3 regions of the Paenibacillus allorhizosphaerae genome follow, and region 1 is predicted to be linked to each of the others. Evidence: riboswitches for the same ligand, from Rfam matches in the RefSeq annotation. Region 1 holds a riboswitch; each other region holds the start of a gene.
The links. A riboswitch is a leader RNA that binds a small molecule or an ion and turns the genes downstream of it on or off. The one in region 1 is predicted to bind cyclic di-AMP.

Region 1 (7,308 bases):
GGAGACGTCGCTGCGCGAAGTGGACCGCGGCGTCATTGAGGCTGCGCAATCGATGGGGGCGACGTATTGGCAAATCATATGGCGCGTGCTGCTGCCTGAAGCGCGTCCGGGACTGATTGCGGGAATTACGATTACGGCGGTCACGCTGGTTTCGTACACGGCGATGTCCGGAGCGATCGGCGGCGGAGGGCTCGGGGATTTAGCGATCCGCTACGGCTACTTACGCTTCCAAATGACCGTTACGATTGTGACCGTACTCATTTTGCTTGTGTTAGTTCAAATCCTGCAATCGCTAGGCGACCGGATCGTCCGGAGATATCAGCGGAAGTAAGGATTTTCATATATAAATAATATTATGTTACAACGATAGGGAGGAACCAACCGTGAAAAAAATCGCAATGACCGCATTATCGATCGTTCTAGCCTTTTCGCTTTCCGCTTGCGGCAAGAAAGAAGCTGCTGCTCCCGGGAATGCTGCCGGTGGCGCGCCTGCCGCGGCGAAAGAAGTGACCTTGAAAGTCGGCGCTTCCAGCGTACCGCATGCCGAAATCCTGAAGTCGATCAAACCAGCGCTGAAGGAGCAAGGCGTTAACCTAGAAATCAAGGAATTTACCGATTACGTTCAACCGAATGTGCAGCTGTTCGAGAAGCAGCTGGATGCCAACTATTTTCAACACGCACCGTATTTGGACCAGTTCAATCAGGATAAAAGCATGAATCTTGTGAAGGTGGCCGGCGTTCATCTTGAGCCGTTCGGCGCTTACTCGCAAAAAATCAAAAAGGCCGATGAGCTGAAAGACGGGGCAACCGTCGCCATTCCGAACGATCCTTCCAACGGCGGCCGCGCTTTGGCGCTGATGGAAAAAAACAATCTGATCAAGCTCAAAGACGGCGTTGGCGTCAAAGGCACGGTGAAAGACATCGTCGAGAACAAGAAAAATTTGAAATTCAAAGAGCTGGAAGCGGCGATGCTGCCGCGTGCACTGTCGGAAGTAGACATGGCGCTAATCAATACGAACTATGCTTTGGAAGCGAAGCTTTCCCCGACGAAGGATGCGATCTTTATCGAAGATAAAAACTCGCCTTATGTTAACATATTGGTCGCTCGTCCGGACAATAAAGATTCGGAAGCAATGAAGAAGCTTGTGAAGGCATTAACTTCGCCGGAAGTGAAGAAGTTTATTGAGGACAAATACCAAGGTGCGATCGTACCGGCATTTTAATCGCATATCATAAAATAAGGGACCATTCGCATGATGCGAATGGTCCCTTATTTGCGAGACGATGGAACAAGACTATGCCGTAATGGCCATCAACCGGGTTCCAGCGTACGTATCGGCGGTATCGCCGGATGGGAAGGAATAATAATGAATTGCGGTATGAATCAGAGGGCATATATTTCCGGGGAAATGGTATTAATTGCGGATAAATTCTTGCACCCATTCTCCGTTATAGTAGGCAACGCCGATTTTGGTATAGTTTGCGTTCAAGATGTTTTGCCGGTGACCCGGGCTGTTCATCCACGCATTCATAACTTCCTGCGGAGTACGTTGTCCTTTTGCAATATTTTCCCCTGCATACGTATATTTGATTCCGTACGCGTTCATCATGTCGAACGGGGAACCGTAGGTCGGCGACGTATGATCGAAGTAGCCGTTGTTGTACATATCTTTGGCTTTATCCAAAGCCATTGCCGTCAGAGGTCCGTCGCTCGTGAGCGGCTTCAGTCCCGCTTTGGCGCGCTCCTGATTTACCAGCGTCACGACTTGATTTGCATAGGAGGAAGACGACGTCGTCGGGGTCGAAACATTCGATCCCGATTGCGGTACGTTCAGCACCATGCCCGGCCAGATGATGTTCGGATTGGCAACCTGCGGATTGGCCGCGATCAGGGCGTTCAAGCTGACTCCTTGCTTTTGGGAAATTAACCACATCGTATCGTTTCCGCTAACGGTATACGAAGCGGCGGACACGGCTCCTGCACCCAGAATCGGTCCAAGCGCAAGCACGCCGGTCATGACGATTTTTTTAATACGGTTCAACGAAAATCCTCTCCTTCTTATGGCCTGCGAGGTTAGCTGACGGATTCGGGTCAAAGAGCAATCACCCGGCCACCTGGCAGTGGCTTCACCCCAGAAGATGAGGGTCCCCCGCGCTTCCATAAGGAAGCCTCGGCCTTCCATAAATTTAACCCCAAGAAAGTTGTCCTTGAGGTCTTCCCATTGTAGCACGGGAGCAGCCGGCATTCATTCGATAAAGTTTTCCAGTAACCCCATTTATACGATGCAAGTGAAGTTTTGCCGCCGCTGGGAAGTTCTTTTTCTAACAAGAAGGAGTTTAAGATAAAACGTTTCAATTTTCATTTCGTTTTCATATGAAAACGTGTGCATTCTTCCAAAAGTTATGTTAGTATCATACTGTATTTACTTTATCCAATGGGGTGATGGGGATGAGATTGGCGGCACAGCTTTATACGCTTCGGGATTATCTGAAAACGCCGGAAGATATTGCAACGACATTGAAAAAGGTAAAACAAATCGGTTACAATGCGGTTCAGGTTTCGGGCGTCGGTCCGATCGATAACCAAGCATTGAAAGAATTGGCCGATCAGGAAGGCTTGACGATCTGCGCGACCCATATCGGGTACGGTGATTTGACGGACAAACTGGATGAGGTCATCGCCAAGCATAAATTATGGGGCTGTCAGTACGTAGGACTGGGCGGTCTGCCGGGCGAATACCGGAAAAGCGCGGAAGGATATTCCGATTTCGCGAAGATCGCGTCGGATATCGGCCGCAAGCTGAAGGCGGAAGGACTTACGTTTATTTATCATAATCACAGCTTTGAATTTGCCAAATTCGGCGACAGAACCGGGATGGATATTTTGTTCGAGGAAACCGATCCGGCCGCGGTTGATTTCGAACTGGACGTATACTGGGTGCAAGCCGGCGGTGCCGACCCGGCGGAATGGATCCGTAAGGTGAATGGGCGCATGAAGGTGGTCCATCTGAAAGATATGGCGGTAACGGGCGACCGCGAGCAGCGCTTTGCCGAAGTCGGGGAAGGCAATATGAACTTCGCCCGCATCCTGGACGCTTGCCGCGAAATCGGAGTAGAGTGGGGAGCCGTCGAGCAGGATCAAACGTACGGCCGCGATCCGTTTGAAAGCTTGGCCATTTCGTTTAACAATTTGCGCCGCATGGGCGTGGAAGCGTAAACGCACGCAAAGAAAAAGAGATTCCCGCTTGTAAAGCGAACGGAATCTCTTTTTTTCGTCTATCGGACATATCGGGTTCGGTGCGCATAGATCCAATTTTTTTTCATATCGCGAACGAGGCCGCTCTCCTTTGCAAGCACTCGTTCCGCATATAGATCGAAGGTGGCGAAAGTGTGCGGCTCCGGTTCGACTAGCCGTATTTTACCTTGCGATTCGTATTCAAGCAGCTGCCCATGATTGGAAGCGAGCCGATGCGTTATATGCATAAGCAAAAAATCTTCCCATGTCGTCGCATCCGCCTCGCGCCAAAACCGCCATCCGCTTGCTTCCTCTTCAATGTGAATGCCGTGAATCCGCATCATATATTCCGGCAGGAACCAATGTCCTTCCGGAACGTGCCGGCACTCGGCATTCCATTCCTCGGCAAGCTGACGCAGCTCTTCTGCCATATTCAATTGCTTCGTACCCAAAAATATTGTGGACATCGTCTGAGTAATCCCCGCTTCCGTTGAACCGTTCATCGCATCGCAAATCCATGATCGATCGAGCTGTCAGCCTGACCGATCGCGTAATGAGGAGGCCGCGGTCATTACCGCTCTTTCGGAATCGTTTTCAATAACCGGACTAACCGCTCGGGTTCGTTCGTAATAACACTGTCCACCCCGAGAGAAACCATTCTCTGCATCGACTTCTTTTCGTTGACCGTCCAAGCATAAACTTTTTTATGGTGTTCACGCGCGTCGCGCATGAATTGTTCGTCAATGAGCGGATAAGCGGCGCTAATTACTTCATAATCACTCGACGCGTATAAGCTCTCAGTTACGTCGGATTTTTCGCCGATAATGCGTCCGGTCTTAATGCCTGGCCGCAGCTTCTTCACCTTTCGCAGCAATTCCGGATCGAATGAAGTAATGGTACAATCATTATCGAAATCGTGCTTTTGCAGCAGGGCGACCGTTTTTTCCGCAAGCTGTTTCTGATGGCCGTTATTTTTCAGTTCGATGTTAAGTCTGACGCGGCCTTTGGACGTTTGAATGGCTTCATCCAGCGTAGGTACGCGCTCGTCTTCGAACTGCTTGCCGAACCATGCGCCTGCGCTCGCTTTCCGTAGCTCGCCCGAATCGATTTCCCATACCGGCTTATCGATGCCCGCCGTCCTGCGCGCCGTATTGTCGTGCATCAGAATGACAACGCCGTCGGCGGTTTCCTGAACGTCAATTTCGGCGTAGCCGGCTCCGTCGCGGATCGCTTTGCGAATCGAGCTTAACGTATTCTCGGGAGCGGCTGCGGAGCTGCCTCGATGGGCGGTAACGATGTTTTTATTTTCTGCAAGCGTCTTCGGCGCAGAACCGGTAGAGGCTATATTGGCAGCGACTAAGAGGGTGAATACCATCAGAACTTTTTGCATGGGGCGCGTCTCCTGCTCGTGGTGTGTGGTGTGTTTACTATGAATATATCATACTATCATTTGAATTAGTGATAGATTGTTTTTCCGAAAAATCAAGGCGCGCCGCTGTTGATTTTATCAGGCGATTCCGTTCGGGCAATGGCCGTACCGGGGGAGGCGGCAATCGGCTCCATCTGTTTGTTGAAAGCTACGATGCGCCATGGCTTCGATGCGTCCGCCGCCGGGATATCGACATCGATTTCCCACGGCATTTCATAGCTGATGCCAAGCCTTCGGTCGCCTTGATACAGCGCTACCGCGAACGGCGTGCTTACATCTTTCATCCGGGCGTACATCATCACTTTCTGTTTGCCTGCGGGCAGCTGCGAACCGGAAAGCGGCACATATTGGTGCGGAGCGGCGTTCACGCCTTGCTCCACATAGTCCAAAAACATGTCGCTGCGGGTGATCCGCTTGTACATGCCGTCCATCAGCGCGCTTTCTCCGAGATCGTATACATACTCCATATTCGAGCGAAGCGCCTGCGCGCGGCCGAAGTTAAAATACGTCATCGCCTTGACCATCGGGAACATCCGCGGCAGGAAAGCGTACATGTAGCCTAGCTGTCCTTCTCCCCAGACATGATATGATTGATTCGTTTTCAGTACCGTGTGCGCCACGGCGCCTTCGGCAATCATTATCGGCTTGTGGCTGTAATTGGCGTACAGCGGAGCGAAATATTCGATGACGGTATGCTCCAAATCTTCCTCGCCGCCGGTAAGCGGAGTGGCATAGAGGGAAAAGCCGACCCAGTCGACATACGCATCGCCCGGATAATATTCATCAATGTTATTCGCGGGCACGAAATTCGGGGACCAGACCATCGCTACATTCGGCGCTTCCTCAGCCATAATGCTGTGAATGAGACGAAACTTTTCGACATACTTTTGCGGATCGCCATACCAAGGCACCCAGTTGCCGTTCATCTCCGAAGCATAGCGAAGGAAAATCGGAATGCCCGAAGCTTTGGCCTCGCGGGCGAAGGTGCGCACATATTCGTCGTCCTTCACGTCGTCCAGTCCGTACCGGGGTTCCCAGCCGATTTGGAGCGCTCCGCCGAGCGCCTTCACTCTGTCCGCCGTCCGTTTCGGGAAATATGTGCTCGTATCGGTCTGGAATTTGCGCCAGCCGACATAGGCTAAGTACATGGCATGTTTCTTCTCGTAGACGCCTTCGATTTTGGAAAAATCGTAGCCGACTCGCCTGTCTGCGCCGAGCATGCCCAAATAAACGCCCGACGCAGGCTCATGCTTGGCGAGCTTTTGCGGTGCGCTGCGGGGCGTTCGCACGTACAGAGCCGCTTCCGCAAGCGGCGGCACTGCAGCGGCAAGAGCACTCTTGCCATTAGCGGCGGTTTGCGATTGAAGGCTGTTCGCGTAAGCGGTCGCGCGGGCACGGTATTCATGCGCCGCATCGGGCTGGCCATTTTGATCGGCTGCATCGGCTTGACCGCTCCACCAAGCGTCGGGGCCTGGCTCTCGGGGCGCGACTGCGGGAACGGCCGCTTCGCCGCCGGTTTCCGCGCGAAACGAGGGACATGCCGCGAACGCGGCAGTAACAGCGACGAGCAATCCGTAGGTGAGTGGGATCAATAGTTTTCGTTTGTTTCTCATGGAAGGGATCATCGCTCCAAAGGGGAAAATGATTACGCTTACATCATACGGATATGCACGCTTAAAGTTTCAAATGAATATAAAAGATTCTTGGGCCTTAAGACAGTAGCGATGCGATCATATGTTTGGTATAATATGCGTGCGCTTTTCGATTGTCTGCACCTATGAAACCGGAGGACCAAAACGATGCTTCAAAAAACGCATAGCTTTGCAGGACTGCTCGCCGCCGAAGGCGTGGTGCTGTACATGCAAGACTCGCCATTCTCATGGGAATCCGCGGCGGCCCTGCTGATCGGCTGCTTGGCCGGTCCGCTCGCCGACATTGATAAACAGGGCTCGACCATGGCCAAAATTTTTTTCCCGCTGTCGGCTATCTTACGTTTGGCAAAGGTTCGCCACCGGACGATGACACACTCCATTCTGTTTCTTTTGGCGCTCGGGTTGATGTTTTCATCTCTTCCGCCGCTATTGTATTGGAGCTTCCTGCTTGCTTATGCGTCACACCCGCTGATCGACTTGTTCAACGAGCAGGGGGTCGAGCTGTGCTGGCCCGTCAAATTCAAATTTCGGCTGCTGCCGAAATTCGCTGCCATTGATACGGGAGCCGTATCCGAAACCTTGTTCCGGTATGTTTTGGCGCTGCTGACTTTGCTGCTGCCTGCGCATTATGTATGGTACAACATGATTAGTACCACATAACGATGCATCAACCTTGCGCGAGTCAAGTCGGACGCCTCGCCCACCCGCCTCAGGTACGATCGCCTCTTATTGAACGGCGAGCTGCTCCCTTACCCGTTTCGGAAGATTGGCGATGACCAGTTGATACGATTCGTCTACAAAATCGCGCAGCTCCTCCCATGGCACCGAACCGTTCAGCAAAACCGTGTTCCAATGGCGCTTGTTCATATGATAGCCGCCGAACACGACGTTCGGGTATTGCTCTCGCGTAAGCCATGCGCTGTCCGGATCGCATTTCAGGTTGACGCTAGGATAGCCCTGATAGGAGCCGAGAAGCGCAAATATTTTATCTC
Region 2 (7,308 bases), on a different contig from region 1:
TGCTATTTGATGAAAAACCGCGAGGGAACCATCATTTATGTCGGTAAAGCCAAAGTGCTGCGCAACCGGCTCCGGTCTTATTTTACCGGAAGCCATACGGCCAAGACGCAGCATCTCGTTAGCGAGATCGTCGACTTTGAATATATCGTTACAGCCAGCAACGTCGAGGCGCTTATTTTGGAATGCAATTTGATCAAAAAGCATCATCCGCGCTATAACGTGCTGCTGAAAGACGACAAGTCGTTCCCGTACATTAAAATTACGAATGAAACGCACCCCCGGTTGGAAGTGACCCGCAGGGTGTTTAAAGATAAGGCGAAATATTTCGGTCCTTACCCGAACGCTTTCGCCGCGCAGCAAACGAAGAAGCTGCTCGACCGGCTGTACCCGCTCCGAAAATGCAAGACGCTGCCGGACCGCGTATGCTTGTACTATCATTTGGGCCAATGCGTCGCTCCTTGCGAGTATGAAGTGGAGCGGGAGACGTACGATAAAATGGTGCAGGAGATCAGCCGGTTTCTGAACGGCGGACACGATGAGATCAAGCAGGACCTGACGCGTAAAATGCAAGAGGCCGCGGAAGAACTGAACTTCGAGCGCGCCAAAGAGTTCCGCGATCAGATTGTCCATATCGACGCCGTGATGGAGAAGCAAAAAATCAATACGTCGGACATCGTCGATCGCGACGTTTTCGGCTTTGCCGTGGAAAAAGGGTGGATGTGCGTGCAAATATTGTACATGCGCCAAGGCAAGCTGATCGAACGCAAAGCAACGATGTTCCCGTATTACGGCGAGGCGTACGAAGATTTCCTGACGTTCGTCACGCAATATTATAGCGATAACCCGGCACTGCCGAAAGAAATCTTCATGCCTGCGGGCGAACAGGACACGGCTGCGACCACTGCTGATTTCACGGGAGATCAAGCGAGCGGCTTGGGGGAGATCGCGGCGGGTGAGGGCAAGGTAGAACGCATGGATGCGGCGGATGATGGACGCAAGGCAGGCAGCGGGACGGATATTGCCGCGGAGCAGAACACGGTGAGCGATACGTTGGAAATGCAAGCGGACATTTTGTCGGAAGCGGTAGCAGAAGACGATGCCGGCAAGCCGTCCGAGGCGAAAGCGGATGTCAAAGAAGCGCTAGAGAGCTGGCTGAAGGTGAAAGTGCATTTCCCGCGACGAGGTTTGAAAAAAAATATGGTAGGGATGGCCTGCGACAATGCGCGGGTGGCGTTGGAGGAGAAATTCCGCCTCATTGAGCGGGATGAGGAACGGACGATCAACGCCGTAGAAAACTTGGGCGAATGGCTCGGGATCGGCACCGTTCATCGGATCGAGGCGTTCGATAACTCCAACATTCAAGGCTCGTCCCCGGTCTCGGCCATGGTCGTATTTACGGACGGCAAGCCGGACCGGAAGGAATACCGCAAATACAAGATTCGTACCGTAAAAGGGCCGGACGACTATGAGACGATGCGCGAGGTTGTACGCCGAAGGTACGAGCGCGTCTTGAAGGAAGGGCTGCCGATGCCCGATCTTGTCGTCATCGACGGAGGCCGGGGACAAATTTCCGCAGCGGTCGACGTGCTGGAGAACGAGCTTGGCCTGTATATTCCCGTTTGCGGCTTGGTGAAAGACGCGAAGCATAAGACGGCGCAGCTGATGATCGGAGATCCGGCGGAAGTCGTGCCGATTCGGCGGGACAGCCAGGAATTTTATTTGCTGCAGCGCATTCAGGAAGAGGTTCACCGCTTCGCCATCACGTTTCATCGGGAGACGCGCGGCAAATCAATGACAATTTCCTTGCTCGATTCCATTCCGGGCATCGGAGAGAAACGCCGCAAGGCGCTGCTTAAGCATTTCGGCTCGCTGAAAAAAATAAAAGAGGCTGCAGTCGAAGACTTTAAGCCTCTTGGCATCGGAGAAAAGCTGGCTTCGCAAATATTGCAGGCTTTAACGTCTCCGAATCCGGATCAGCCGGAAGGTGCAGCGGATCAAACGGAAAACGATACGGTTTCGGACGGAGAAGCCGTGGAAACGTTAGAGGCAGACGTGTAATACGTCTGCCTTTTTGTCGTGCATTTGGTTACCGCGGCACCGGCCGGTAACGGCCGCCTGAATAAGTGCGGTGCAGCCAAGATAGCAGCCAGCCGATGAGCGCCGGAACGGCCAAGTAAACTATGCCGGTCAGCACCTGCAGCGGCTCGCCCATGTACATGAGCGACAGCCCCATCAAAATGCTGTCCATGGCGGCATGGGCGAAAATAACGGTGAGGAAGCCGTAGCGGAGGAAAGCCCATCCGAATATTAAGCCGATCACGGTTACTTCCACGAGCCGGGTATATACCGGATATATCGGATATTGCGTATGACTTGCGGCCCAGATGACGCTCGGCAGCAGTACCGCCAGAAACCGGTTGCGTGTCAGTTTCAGGAACAGCGCGATGCCGAACAGCCTGTAAACCGCTTCTTCCGAGATCGCCGCGGCCCACGCCATCAGCGGGAATAAGGCGGGATATACCATGTTGTACACGGAATCGGCCGGGTCGCTGACAGCCCATACATCGAATGCTTCCCCGGCGGTAAAAAGCATCACCTGCTGCAATCCGAGCAGAAATAAACAAAGCATATAGCCGCGAATCATGGCCGTTCGCACATGATCTCCGAATATTTGATCCTTCCATACGGGCCATGCGCTCCATCCATGGTCCAGCCACATATGCCGGCCCGCGGAAAGCGTGAAATACGTCGATAACCCCATCAAGAACACGAATATGTTGACAAACCACAAGTAGAATATGGCGCCCGCTTCCGTCGGTCCGCTGCCGTGGGTTGTCCGGAATGCAGGCATCATGTTGAAATTGTTGACGATGTACACGGCGAGAAAGAGAAGAGTTAATATAAGGCCTTTGGAAAATCCGATTTCTTTGCGGTAGCGAATGACGATCCAAATCGCCACTATCGTCATCATGAGCGATACGAGCATGCTGATGCGGGTCATGAGCGCAGACTTGTCGTCTTGGGCATTTTTCCATTCGCCGTACGAGCCGGGAATCGAAAAGGCGGGACGAAATGCTGTCGTCTGGCCGCTTTCGACCTTCATCACGAGTGCCAGCTTTGCATCCCCGATGGATTCCGATTTGCTCTTGAACATAAATGAACCGTTAGCGGAACTGTCTTGTTCCACCACAAAAGCCGCCGGGTTATAGCCCATCTCGGCTATCGTTTGTTCCAGCAGCTTGGTCAAGTTCGTCTCGGACGGGCTCACGCTGTTGGTTTTCGCCGCCGCGGGCTTGTTCCGCTCAAAGCCGATCACGGCTAGCGTGTTGTAGTTTACCGCAATAAAATAGTTCATGCCGGACGCGCGATCGTTAATTTCGACTTCATAGTAGTCGAGCGGGAAGCGTTTGCCGTATTTTTTTAAGTAATCGTCGTACAAATGCTCTTTCTGCAAATAACCGCTCCGCGTCGTGTACGATTGATACAGCGTGCTTGTCTCGACGTCGCTCGAAAGCCGGAACCGGCTTTCCGCAAACTTCAATGCGGCGTCGGCTGCCTGCTGCTTCGTCACGGACGGCTTGTCAATGTTATTCTCGTCGAGCCGGTCGGCGCCCTCCATGAAAGGGGATATGAATATAACGCCCAAGTACATGATCAAACCGAGGACAGCGAGCAGCAGCAGCGAGGGTTCGGACCGTTTTCTCTGCATGGGGGGCTCCTTCTCCATTTTTATTGAATTATTTCATTATATTCATTAAACGTAGCATACATGCGCCGCGGAATTCCAATGAATTCGCGAGTGTGACGAGGATAATCGAAGCAAAGCGAAGCGCCGTATCTAATGGAGCGCTTACATTTCGTTAATATTCCTTTAATCCTGTACATTTCACTCATTTACGACTTTGTACTTCTCGCTAAACACGATTATAATTCATATCAATTGAATAAAGCCGAATTTCTTAACGAAAACGGGGGAACCATGAGTTTAGGGGTGAATTCAGCGAAGCCGCTTCAGGCCGCTGATAGGGTGACTGTACATCCGAATCCGTCAGCTAACCTCGTAGGCTTACGTTGCAATTGGCGAGGTGTGCACGCCGATGCCGTTGCAACTTTTACAGGAACCTGAAAAGACGACATTGGGTTTCCAGTGTCTTTTTTATTGCCCGAAAATCAGAGTCGAGGTGCAACATGAACGCTCCGGCAAAAAAATTTGAGCTGACGCCCCCGCAAATCCTAGTCATCGGTTTTGCGGCGATCATCCTGACGGGGGCGGTGCTGCTGTCGCTCCCCATCGCATCGGCAAGCGGAACGCCGCTGCGTTTTCTGGATGCGCTCTTCACGGCGACGTCGGCGACTTGTGTGACCGGTCTGGTGGTTGTGGATACAGGAACGTTTTTCTCCAAGTTCGGGCAGGTCGTCATTATTTTATTGATCCAAGTAGGCGGTCTTGGATTCATGACCATGTCGACGCTGTTCGCTTTCATGCTGAAGAAACGAATTTCGCTCAAGGAACGGCTCATCTTGCAGGAAGCGATGAACCAGGGAAGCATGGAAGGCATCGTCCGGTTAATCCGGAAAGTCATCCGCTATTCATTGACCATTGAATTTATCGCCGCCGTCGTCTTCTCGATTCGATGGTCGATCGATCTTGGTCCCGCCAAGGGTATCTACTTCGGCATATTTCACGCCATTTCTTTTTTCAACAACGCCGGGTTTGACTTATTCGGCTCTGTTACCGGCCCTTTCAGCAGCCTGACGTATTACGCCGATGATTTTATCGTTAACTTCGTAGCGATGGCATTGATCGTGTTGGGCGGCATCGGTTTTGTCGTCATCTCGGATTTGCTGGAGTTCAAGCGGAACAAACGGCTTTCGCTCCATTCCAAAGTTGTGCTGAGCGCAACGGGCATTTTGATTCTCGTCGGGGCTATAGTCATCTTCGTCTTTGAATTTTCCAACACGAAGACGGTCGGCTCGCTCAACTGGTACGGAAAGCTGCTCGCATCGTTTACGCAATCGGTTTCTCCGCGTACGGCGGGGGTCAACACGGTTGACCTCGCCAGCTTGCGGCAGGCGACGCAGTTCTTCATCATTATCCTGATGTTCATCGGCGCTTCGCCGGGTTCTACCGGGGGCGGAATCAAGACAACGACCTTCTCGGTGCTGATCGGCGCGATGATCGCGATGATCCGCGGCAAGGAAGACATCGTATTTTTCCATTATCGCTTTGGCAAAGACCGCATCTTGAAGGCGATTACGCTTACGATGATCGCGCTGTTCCTCGTCATTACGGTAACGATGCTGTTGTCGACGACGGAGGATCATTCGTTTCTGGTCATCTTGTTTGAGGTCACTTCCGCTTTCGGCACCGTCGGTTTGTCGCTCGGGCTGACGCCGGACTTAAGCGATTTCGGCAGAGTATTGATTGCCCTAACGATGTTTGCCGGTCGTCTTGGTCCGCTGACGCTTGCTTATGCGCTCGGTCCGAAGGTGGAGAAAGAATTATACAGGTATCCCGAAGGAAAAATTACGATTGGATAGGGGAAAAGAGAAATTATGAAACGTGGTCAGTACGCGGTCATCGGATTAGGAAGATTCGGCTCGAGTTTGGCGAAGGAGCTCGTCGATCTGGGGTATGAGGTGCTTGGCATCGATCGGGACGAAGAATCCGTTGATGAGATGAGCGATCAGCTCACGCATGCGGTCGTGGCCGATGCCACCGATGAAGAGGTAATCCGCTCACTCGGCATCCGCAATTTCGATTGCGCCGTTGTCGCCATCGGCGACGATATGCAGGCTAGCATTTTGACGGCCATCTTGCTGAAAGATATCGGCGTCAAAACGGTTGTGGCGAAGGCGCTATCGGAGCTGCACGGCAAAGTGCTGACGAAGGTGGGGGTTGACCGCGTGATTTATCCGGAGCGGGATATGGGGATTCGCGTAGCGCATCAGTTGGTATCGCCCAACCTGCTTGATTATATCGAGCTTTCGAACGAATATTCCATCGCTGAGATATCCGTTCCGAAGCGGCTGTCCGGCCGGTCGCTCGAAGATTTGAATCCGAGGGCGCGGTACGGCTGCAGCGTTGTAGCCATTAATAAGAAGAGCGGGGTTATAATTGCTCCGACCGCCAGTGATATTGTGGAAGAAAAAGATGTGATGGTCATTATCGGGACGAATGATCAAATCGAATCGTTCGAGCATGAAGTGAACCGTTAGTCTGTAATGATAAACGGGCTATTCAAAAGCGATCCCAGATGACTGATTCCTCGGGTTACTAACTAACTATTCGACGGATGCTTCTTAATTGGAGGACTAGCTCATGGAAAACGGAGCGCAACTGGATCATGTTCTGTTTTTGATCGTTATTATACTTACGATGGGCATGTTATTCGGGAAAGTGGCGGGCTGGCTGAAATTGCCGGACGTCGCTCTTTTTTTGGTCGCGGGCATGCTGATCGGCCCGGGCTTTCATCTGGTAAGCGAGTCCAGCGCTTCTTTTACGAACCAGTTCATACTTACCGTCGGGTCGACGCTCATTTTGTTCGACGGCGGGCGCAACATCCGTTTGTCCGGCCTGCGCAAAGTATGGATTACCGTATCGCTGCTGAGCGTGCCGGGGGTGCTGATCACATGCGCGGCCGTGTCGGTTGCGGCGCATTTCCTGCTCGGCTTGCCGATGATTTACGCGGTGCTGCTGGGCGCGATCATTTCCTCTACGGACCCGGCTACGTTGATTCCGGTGTTCAAGCAGGTGAAGATTCGCGACAAAGTGCGCGAAACGGTGGAAAGCGAGTCCGCCTTTAACGATGCGACCGGGTCGATCTTGACGTTCTCGGTGCTGGCCATCGTTATGGGAGGACAAGCATTCTCTGTCTCGTCGGGAATCATCGAATTCTTGAAGACCGCGCTTGGGGGAATAGCGGTGGGAGTCATCGCCGGTTCGATCCTTGCGTTTGCCACGGCGCATTTGAAACTCGGCTACTTGCGGGATTATGCGACGATCGCCCTGGTGGTAACGGCGCTGGGAACGTATTGGCTGGGAGATGCTCTGCATGTGAGCGGCTTTATGGCGACCTTCGCCGCGGGACTGATCTGGGGCAATGTCGATTTGTTCAAGCTCGACTTGAATGACAAGCTGCATGAGATGGCGCACTTCACGGAAAATACGACCGTATTGATGCGCATGCTGATCTTTATTTTGCTCGGCAGCCAGGTGAACTTCACGGTCATTCTCGATCATCTGTGGCCAAGTCTCGGCGTCATTGCCGTATTCATGTTCATTGCCCGGCCGCTCACCGTACTGGC
Region 3 (7,308 bases), on a different contig from region 1:
TGTTGAATGCCATCGGCGGTAAGCTGATATAAAGCGGAATCAGGATAAGCCATCAATATGGGAGAATGGGTCGAAATAATGAATTGCGAGTTTTTATTCACCAAGGTATGGATACGGGAGAGCATAGACAGTTGTTTGAAAGGTGAGAGCGCCGCTTCCGGCTCATCCAGGATGTAAAGTCCGTTGCCGCCGAATCGATGCATAAATGCGGAAAAGAACGATTCTCCATGCGACTGCTCATGCAGCGACTTGCCTCCGTAAGAATCGATGATCTTCCCTCCCGATCCAGGCTCCCGATCCATTTGATCAATATTGGTGGCAAGGTTATAGTACGTTTCGGCTCGGAAAAAGAAACCGTCACGCGGCTTATTAATACCGCGCACGATCCGAATATATTGATGCAGCGTAGAGTGCGACTCCTGCGTGGAGAAGTTGAAATTCATGGTTCCGCCTTCCGGATTGAAGCCCCAGGCAACGGCCAGCGCTTCCAACAGCGTAGATTTCCCCATGCCGTTCTCACCCACGATATAAGTGACTTTCGGATGAAGCGTAAGATTGTGCAGTTCTCCCAGTGCTGGGAGATTGAACGGATATTGCGCAAACGACGGGACCTTTTCCCGCAGCAGAGCGAAGCTTCGGATGAAAGGGTCTTTTTCAGCAAGAACCACGGCAATACCTCCTTATTATGAAGATATTATAGTTGAATTTCGCAGCCGGAGCCATTCCCGTGTATAACGAAAACATGGCTGCGCTTCTTCGGCAATCCGGCATTGGGAAGAAGAAGGACTGCTATGGCCAGAGCGCGATCCGGAAAACGGTTTATTTTATGCAAAATACAAAAAATGAAGGAAATCTTACAGGCAGTTGAGCATCGTAGCATTAATAAAGCAAAAAAAGAGATCGAAGGCGCACTATCAAGCATTCATTGGTGCAACCGCCAACAGTTGTACTGCGTTTATATATTGGTAGAGCTTTGCAATGAGGTCGGGTTTATGGAATAAGCTCTTGCCGCCGGGGCAAGAGCGCTGAAAATGCTCATTTTCGCGTCTTAGCGATGAGATCAGATACGGTAAGAAAGCGGTAGCCGCGCTGCTGAAGCTCCGGCAGGATGCGTTTGAGCGCCTCTACGGTTTGGCTACAATCTCCTTCAAGATCGTGGAACAAAATGATGTCACCGTTGTGAACATTGTTTAGCACCGTTTGAACGATTTTGTCGGCGCCAGGCTTCTTCCAGTCTTTCGTATCCTGATACCAGGACCACATGACGACCGTCAGCTTGTCCTCCTTCATGGATTGGAGCAGCGCATCGTTGTAAAATCCGCCTGGGGGCCGAAAGACGCTCGGCATTTGCTCGGTAATATCGAAGATGACTTCCTGGGTTTGCCGAATTTCCTCGACGATTCGTTCGGGAGGGTAGTTTTTCAGAAAATGATGGTCAAACGTATGATTGGCAATCTCATGGCCTTCATTTACTTCACGGATCGCAATGGCCGGATACATTTTCACGCGTTTGCCGAGCACGAAAAAAGTCGCCTTAGCCTGATACTGATGAAGTAAATCCAGTATTTGCGGGGTATATACCGGATTAGGACCATCATCAAACGTTAAGGCGATAAGCTTCTGGTCCGTCTGCACGTTCCATACAACCTCGCTGCCGAGCGGAGGCGCCGCGGTAGTCGTAATCGGAATCATCAGCGAAACAATGAGCAGGAGCGTTACTACGGTTTTTGTTTTCGTCAACGGGCTTCACCTCGGCATCTAAAGTACCTTAGTTAGGGTGGGCCAACGGATGAAAAGTATTCGGAAGCGGCGGCATGCAAAAAAAAACAGCCGCCCTAAAGAGGACGACTGTTTTTGCCATTGGATGAGTCCAGACTGCTGTAGAGATGTAGTTAGGAACCTAATACGTAAATTTTAACTTGCTGTACGCCGAACATCCTTGCTTTTGAGCGGCTTTCGGGCAAGAAAATATCAATTTTATTGCCTTTAATGGCACCGCCGATATCACTGGCCGTAGCGTACAAGCCACCGGACGGCAAGCCGTCGTAATTATAGCCCTCGATATATACTTTCGTGCCGAGCGGGATCACGTTCGGGTCGACGGCGATCGTTCCGAGCTGCAATGGATTTCCCATATAATCGACTGGGCCGTTGCCGCCATTCTCGCTCGGAGAAGCCGTATACGCCGTTGCTTTCGCTTCGATGAGTTTGCTGTACGAAGGGATCGCACTGCTGCTCAATGTCGAAACGGCGGCTGGCTGTTCTTTTGGCTTGTACCATGCCGGAGCATAATATTTACCGTCCGTACCCAAAATGGCGATACGGTTCGAGTTGTCCCACTGGCTGTTATACCCGAACGTATCGGAGAGCAGCCGGAAAGGAACATAGACTTTCCCGTCGATCAGTTCTGCTGGTGTTGCGATTTCGGTTGATTTGCCGTCGACCGAAATATGGTTATCGCCCGTCGTAAGCGAAATGCTCTTTTTTCCATTCGCCAAAGTGACTTTTATTTGCGAGCCCGCCGGTTCCCATTGTACTTGAACTCCAAGCTTGTCTGCGACGACGCGGGCAGGCACCCGCAACTTATGATTCTCATCCAGGAAAGGCTGTGCGTCCGGAAAATGGACCAGACTGTCGTTGACTTGCACCTTCACGTCTTCCGCCAAGCGTTGAGGCTCGGCCGCTTCCGCTTTTTGGCATACCGGCAAAACGGCAGGCAAGGCGAACAAACATGCGAGGAACATGCCCTTAATATTCAATTGCATTCATTTCCCTCCTATGAATGCCTCCGAGGTTAGTTGTCGGGTTCGGGAAGAGGATGCTCCCTAGTATTGCAGCCGTCGCCTTAAATCGTGACGATGCCGAAATGCATTCACCCCATGTGTTTCATCCCCCGTACGCGCACGGCAAAAAAATGCGCGATTCGGCTTTTAGTAATTTACCATAGCGTACGTACCGGTTCAATGCATAAAATTATCCAGTCATTTCCGATTAATGGAAGCCCCCTTTTTCCTCCCGGGCAGAAATGGGGTACAATGAAAATAAATTCGTGCAAGAGTAGAAGTTTATGACCGTCAGGGCAGGGGAGGAGAAGCACAATGTATAGACGAGACTATATTTTGGGACTGATTGAGAAGGCAGCCGTTGCGGTATATAAAGTGGCCGCGGCCAGAAGAAACGCGCAATTTGAAGAGGCGATGGCGCTGTTGAATCAAGCGATGAAACAACTGCTCGGTATGAATTCGAAGCTGATCGGAGCGCTGTCGGTGAAAGATTTGCTCGCCATGTTTTCTCAGGACGGCGGGATTGATCAAGGGAAAGTGCTGGCGGCGGGCGATCTGCTTCATGCGGAAGCGTCCGTATGGAAAGAGGCGGGTAACGAGACCGCGGCCCGGCAGACGGCACTCAAATGCGTTGAAATGCTGCTGACGGCGATGGAACTGGATGCCCGGTCCGAGCTGAAGAATGAATTCGACGAGCGTTTGAACCATGCGCTGGACATGGCCGGGCGTGCTCCCAAAAGCGCCGAGCTATTGGAAAAGCTGATTCCTTATTGCAATGAGGCGGGCAAGCTGGCCGATGCGGAAGACGTGTTGTTTCAATGGTTGGACGAGCTGGAGAAATCCGGACAATGGGAGCGGAGACTTAAGGCGATCGATGAAGGGATTCGAATGTGCGAGCAATGGCTTCAATTAGATGAAGGGAAAATATCGGCAGGCGGATTGAGTTCGGCCGAAATCCATAGCACATTGCAGGATTTGATAAAAATGAAAGCGAATTCGCAAACTTAAACGGCATATCGCTGAAGATCATTCAATAAATGCGAACTATTTTTTGTTTGAATTTATTTAATGTTCGTCTTTTATAGTTGACATGCGCTGTTAAAGGCTGTTAAACTGAGAGGGTAATAACAAGATGGAACAAACGAATTTTTGGAGAATAAAGTCGAATAATCTCGTATAAAGTCGGGAATATGGCCCGAAAGTTTCTACCCAAAAACCATAAATTTTTGGACTACGAGTGAACGAACGATAAGGAAGGTCGGCATGTTTGTGCCCGGCCTTAGCTTGCGCTTCGGGCTATTTGTCGTCCAGTGGATAGAACGCATCGGTATGCGCCCTATCAGCCGGACGTTTTTTTATACATCAGAAGCTTAACTTAAACACGAATGGATCTTCACCGATCAAAAGCGCTATGTGCATTGCAGTGTATGTTGCTAATTTAATCTATAATATCGGAGGTTCAGCCAGTGTCCGTACTTGTTGGCGTCATCATGGGAAGTCAGTCCGACTGGGAAACGATGAAGCACGCCTGTGACGTGCTCGAGGAATTAGGCGTTCCGTATGAGAAGAAAGTCGTTTCCGCGCACCGTACCCCGGATTTAATGTTCGAATATGCGGCTTCAGCGGTGGAACGGGGGTTAAAGGTTATCATCGCGGGCGCCGGAGGCGCGGCGCATTTGCCGGGGATGGTCGCCTCCAAGACGGTGCTGCCGGTGATCGGCGTGCCGGTGAAAACGTCTACCTTGAACGGACTCGATTCCTTGCTCTCGATCGTACAGATGCCTGGCGGCATTCCGGTTGCGACGGTAGCGATCGGGCATGCCGGTGCAACGAACGCAGGTCTGCTCGCTGCGCAGCTGCTCGGTGCTTTTGACGAAGAGCTTCAGCGGAAAGTTGCGGCGCGCCGCGAGCGGATTGCGCAAACCGTGATGGAAAAGAGCGTGCTCGAATGACAGCGGCGGCAGAAGGCAAGGCGTACGACCCCGGCAAAGTGATTGCTCCGGGCGCAACGATCGGCGTGCTTGGCGGAGGACAGCTCGGTCGAATGCTGGCACTGGCCGGACGGGCCATGGGCTACCGCTTCGTCACGCTCGATCCGACGCCGGATGCGCCTTGCGGCCAAGTGGCGGACCGGCAAATCGTCGCGGCATATCATGACGTAGCAGCCGCGCGTCAGCTGGCGGAGCAGGCGGATGTCATCACATACGAATTCGAGAATGTGGACGCAGGCGTGACGTCACTGCTGATGGCAGAATCTTATGTGCCGCAAGGAAGCCGCCTGCTCTACACGACGCAGCACCGGCTGCGCGAGAAGCGGGCGATCGAAGCCGCGGGCGTCAAGGTTGCGCCGTATGCGGAGATTGGCAGCGTGGAAGAGCTGCGTCAAGCGGTGCAGCGTTTCGGCACGCCCTGCGTGCTGAAGACGGCGACCGGCGGCTACGACGGCAAAGGACAATGGGTCATCCGGTCGCAGGAAGAAATCGAAGCGGCATACGCGGAGCTCAGCAAGGCGGGAACGGAGCTTGTGCTGGAGCAGTTCATCCGCTTCGCCAAGGAAATATCGGTCATTGCGGCGCGCAGCCCGCAAGGGGAGGCGAAAGCTTTTCCTGTTGCGGAAAATGTGCACGTAAACAATATTTTGCACTTATCGATCGTCCCTGCACGTGCCGCGGACGAAGTGCTTCGCGAAGCGGAGACGATGGCGCTGCGCATTGCGAAGGCGCTGGATGTGATCGGTCTCATTGCGGTGGAGATGTTCCTTACGGCGGACGGCGAGTTATATGTCAACGAGCTTGCACCGCGGCCGCATAATTCCGGCCACTACACGATGGAAGCGTGCCGCACTTCGCAGTTCGAGCAACATGTGCGCGCGATTTGCAATTTGCCGCTCGGCGATCCCGGGTTGCTGACGCCGGTCGTGATGGTCAATGTGCTCGGCGAGCATGTGCAGCCGCTGTTGGACTGGATCGTTCGGCCCGAGTCGGAACAGGTGCCAGGCGTTACGGCGAAGGTGCATCTGTACGGCAAGCAGGAGGCGAAGAAAGGCCGCAAGATGGGGCATGTCAATCTGCTGTCGAATTCGCCGGAGCAGGCGCTTCGTTGGATAGAGGCTTCTACTATATGGGACGCTAAACACGAATGACTTTAACGGAAAATAACGGAGGATGGGGAAACCATGATTGATCGTTACACAAGACCCGAAATGGGACGCATTTGGACGGAAGAAAATAAATTCAAGGCTTGGCTCGAAGTGGAAATATTGTCCTGCGAAGCTTGGGCGGAGCTTGGCGTCATTCCGAAGGAAGACGTAGTGGAATTACGGAAGAACGCTGGATTCAACATTGACCGCATTTACGAAATCGAGCAGGAGACCCGTCACGATGTGATCGCCTTCACCCGTGCCGTCTCGGAAACGGTAGGTCCGGAACGAAAGTGGGTACATTACGGCTTGACATCGACGGACGTCGTCGATACGGCGCTCGGGTACTTGCTGAAGCAAGCGAACGAAATATTGGAGCGCGATTTGCTCAACTTTATCGAAATCGTCCGGAACAAAGCGATCGCGTATAAAGATACGCCGATGATGGGACGGACGCACGGCGTGCATGCGGAACCGACGACGTTCGGCTTGAAGATGGCGCTGTGGTATGAAGAAATGAAGCGCAATCTGGAGCGTTTCCGCTTCGCGGCGGACGGCGTGCAGTTCGGCAAAATTTCCGGCGCCGTCGGCACGTATGCCAATATCGATCCGTTCGTGGAAGAGTATGTGTGCGGCAAGCTCGGCACGAAGCCTGCACCGATCTCGACCCAGACGCTGCAGCGCGACCGCCACGCCGAGTATATGGCAACGCTCGCCTTGATCGCAACCTCGCTCGACAAGTTCGCGACCGAAATTCGCGGGCTGCAAAAGAGCGAGTTCCGCGAAGTGGAGGAGCCGTTCGCCAAAGGCCAGAAAGGCTCGTCGGCGATGCCACATAAGCGCAATCCGATCGGCTGCGAAAGCATTTCGGGTCTGGCTCGCGTCATTCGCGGCCATATGGTTTCCGCGTACGAGAACGTCACGCTCTGGCATGAGCGCGACATCTCGCACTCCTCGGTGGAGCGGATCATTTTGCCGGATGCGACGATTTTGCTCAACTACATGCTGAACCGTCTCGGCAATATCGTGAAAAACTTGACGGTGTTCCCGGAAAACATGAAGCGCAACATGCAAAGCACGTATGGCGTACCGTTCTCCGGCCGCGTCATGACGAAGCTGATCGACAAAGGCTTCAGCCGCGAACAAGCCTACGACACGGTTCAGCCTAGAGCGATGCAGGCGTGGGAGGAGCAGCGTTCGTTCCGCGAGATTGTGGAAAATACGCCGGCGATCCGCGAATACTTGTCGCTTGAAGAGATCGAGGATGCTTTTAATCCAAGCTGGCATTTGAAGCATGTCGATACGATATTTAAACGGCTCGGCTTGAGCTAATCTAAACGGAAGGACGGCTGAAGGATGAACGGGGAAACTAAACCGAAAGCCATA

Region 2: it holds a riboswitch for cyclic di-AMP, as region 1 does, so the genes downstream of both, ACFQI7_RS20065 (TrkH family potassium uptake protein) here and ACFQI7_RS06430 (CAP domain-containing protein) in region 1, are expected to answer to the same signal.
Region 3: it holds a riboswitch for cyclic di-AMP, as region 1 does, so the genes downstream of both, ACFQI7_RS26280 (stalk domain-containing protein) here and ACFQI7_RS06430 (CAP domain-containing protein) in region 1, are expected to answer to the same signal.

The regions. Positions count from the first base shown of each region.
Region 1 covers NZ_JBHSRV010000001.1:1,444,515-1,451,822, reverse strand. The annotation lists gene ACFQI7_RS06440 (methionine ABC transporter permease) at 1-331, shown strand, start outside; gene ACFQI7_RS06435 (MetQ/NlpA family ABC transporter substrate-binding protein) at 384-1,223, shown strand; gene ACFQI7_RS06430 (CAP domain-containing protein) at 1,416-2,042, opposite strand; cyclic di-AMP (ydaO/yuaA leader) riboswitch at 2,049-2,187, opposite strand; gene ACFQI7_RS06425 (sugar phosphate isomerase/epimerase family protein) at 2,450-3,217, shown strand; gene ACFQI7_RS06420 (hypothetical protein) at 3,277-3,738, opposite strand; gene ACFQI7_RS06415 (glycerophosphodiester phosphodiesterase) at 3,807-4,625, opposite strand; gene ACFQI7_RS06410 (glycoside hydrolase family 26 protein) at 4,718-6,277, opposite strand; gene ACFQI7_RS06405 (metal-dependent hydrolase) at 6,464-6,976, shown strand; gene ACFQI7_RS06400 (MmcQ/YjbR family DNA-binding protein) at 7,043-7,308, opposite strand, start outside.
Region 2 covers NZ_JBHSRV010000005.1:225,045-232,352, forward strand. The annotation lists gene uvrC (excinuclease ABC subunit UvrC) at 1-2,058, shown strand, start outside; gene ACFQI7_RS20060 (CPBP family intramembrane glutamic endopeptidase) at 2,087-3,709, opposite strand; cyclic di-AMP (ydaO/yuaA leader) riboswitch at 3,939-4,082, shown strand; gene ACFQI7_RS20065 (TrkH family potassium uptake protein) at 4,189-5,541, shown strand; gene ACFQI7_RS20070 (potassium channel family protein) at 5,557-6,219, shown strand; gene ACFQI7_RS20075 (cation:proton antiporter) at 6,323-7,308, shown strand, end outside.
Region 3 covers NZ_JBHSRV010000008.1:317,650-324,957, reverse strand. The annotation lists gene ACFQI7_RS26295 (AAA family ATPase) at 1-668, opposite strand, end outside; gene ACFQI7_RS26290 (hypothetical protein) at 763-846, shown strand; gene ACFQI7_RS26285 (polysaccharide deacetylase family protein) at 1,036-1,740, opposite strand; gene ACFQI7_RS26280 (stalk domain-containing protein) at 1,893-2,765, opposite strand; cyclic di-AMP (ydaO/yuaA leader) riboswitch at 2,769-2,939, opposite strand; gene ACFQI7_RS26275 (DUF6483 family protein) at 3,099-3,791, shown strand; purine riboswitch at 3,936-4,037, shown strand; gene purE (5-(carboxyamino)imidazole ribonucleotide mutase) at 4,250-4,735, shown strand; gene purK (5-(carboxyamino)imidazole ribonucleotide synthase) at 4,732-5,925, shown strand; gene purB (adenylosuccinate lyase) at 5,959-7,254, shown strand; gene ACFQI7_RS26255 (phosphoribosylaminoimidazolesuccinocarboxamide synthase) at 7,279-7,308, shown strand, end outside.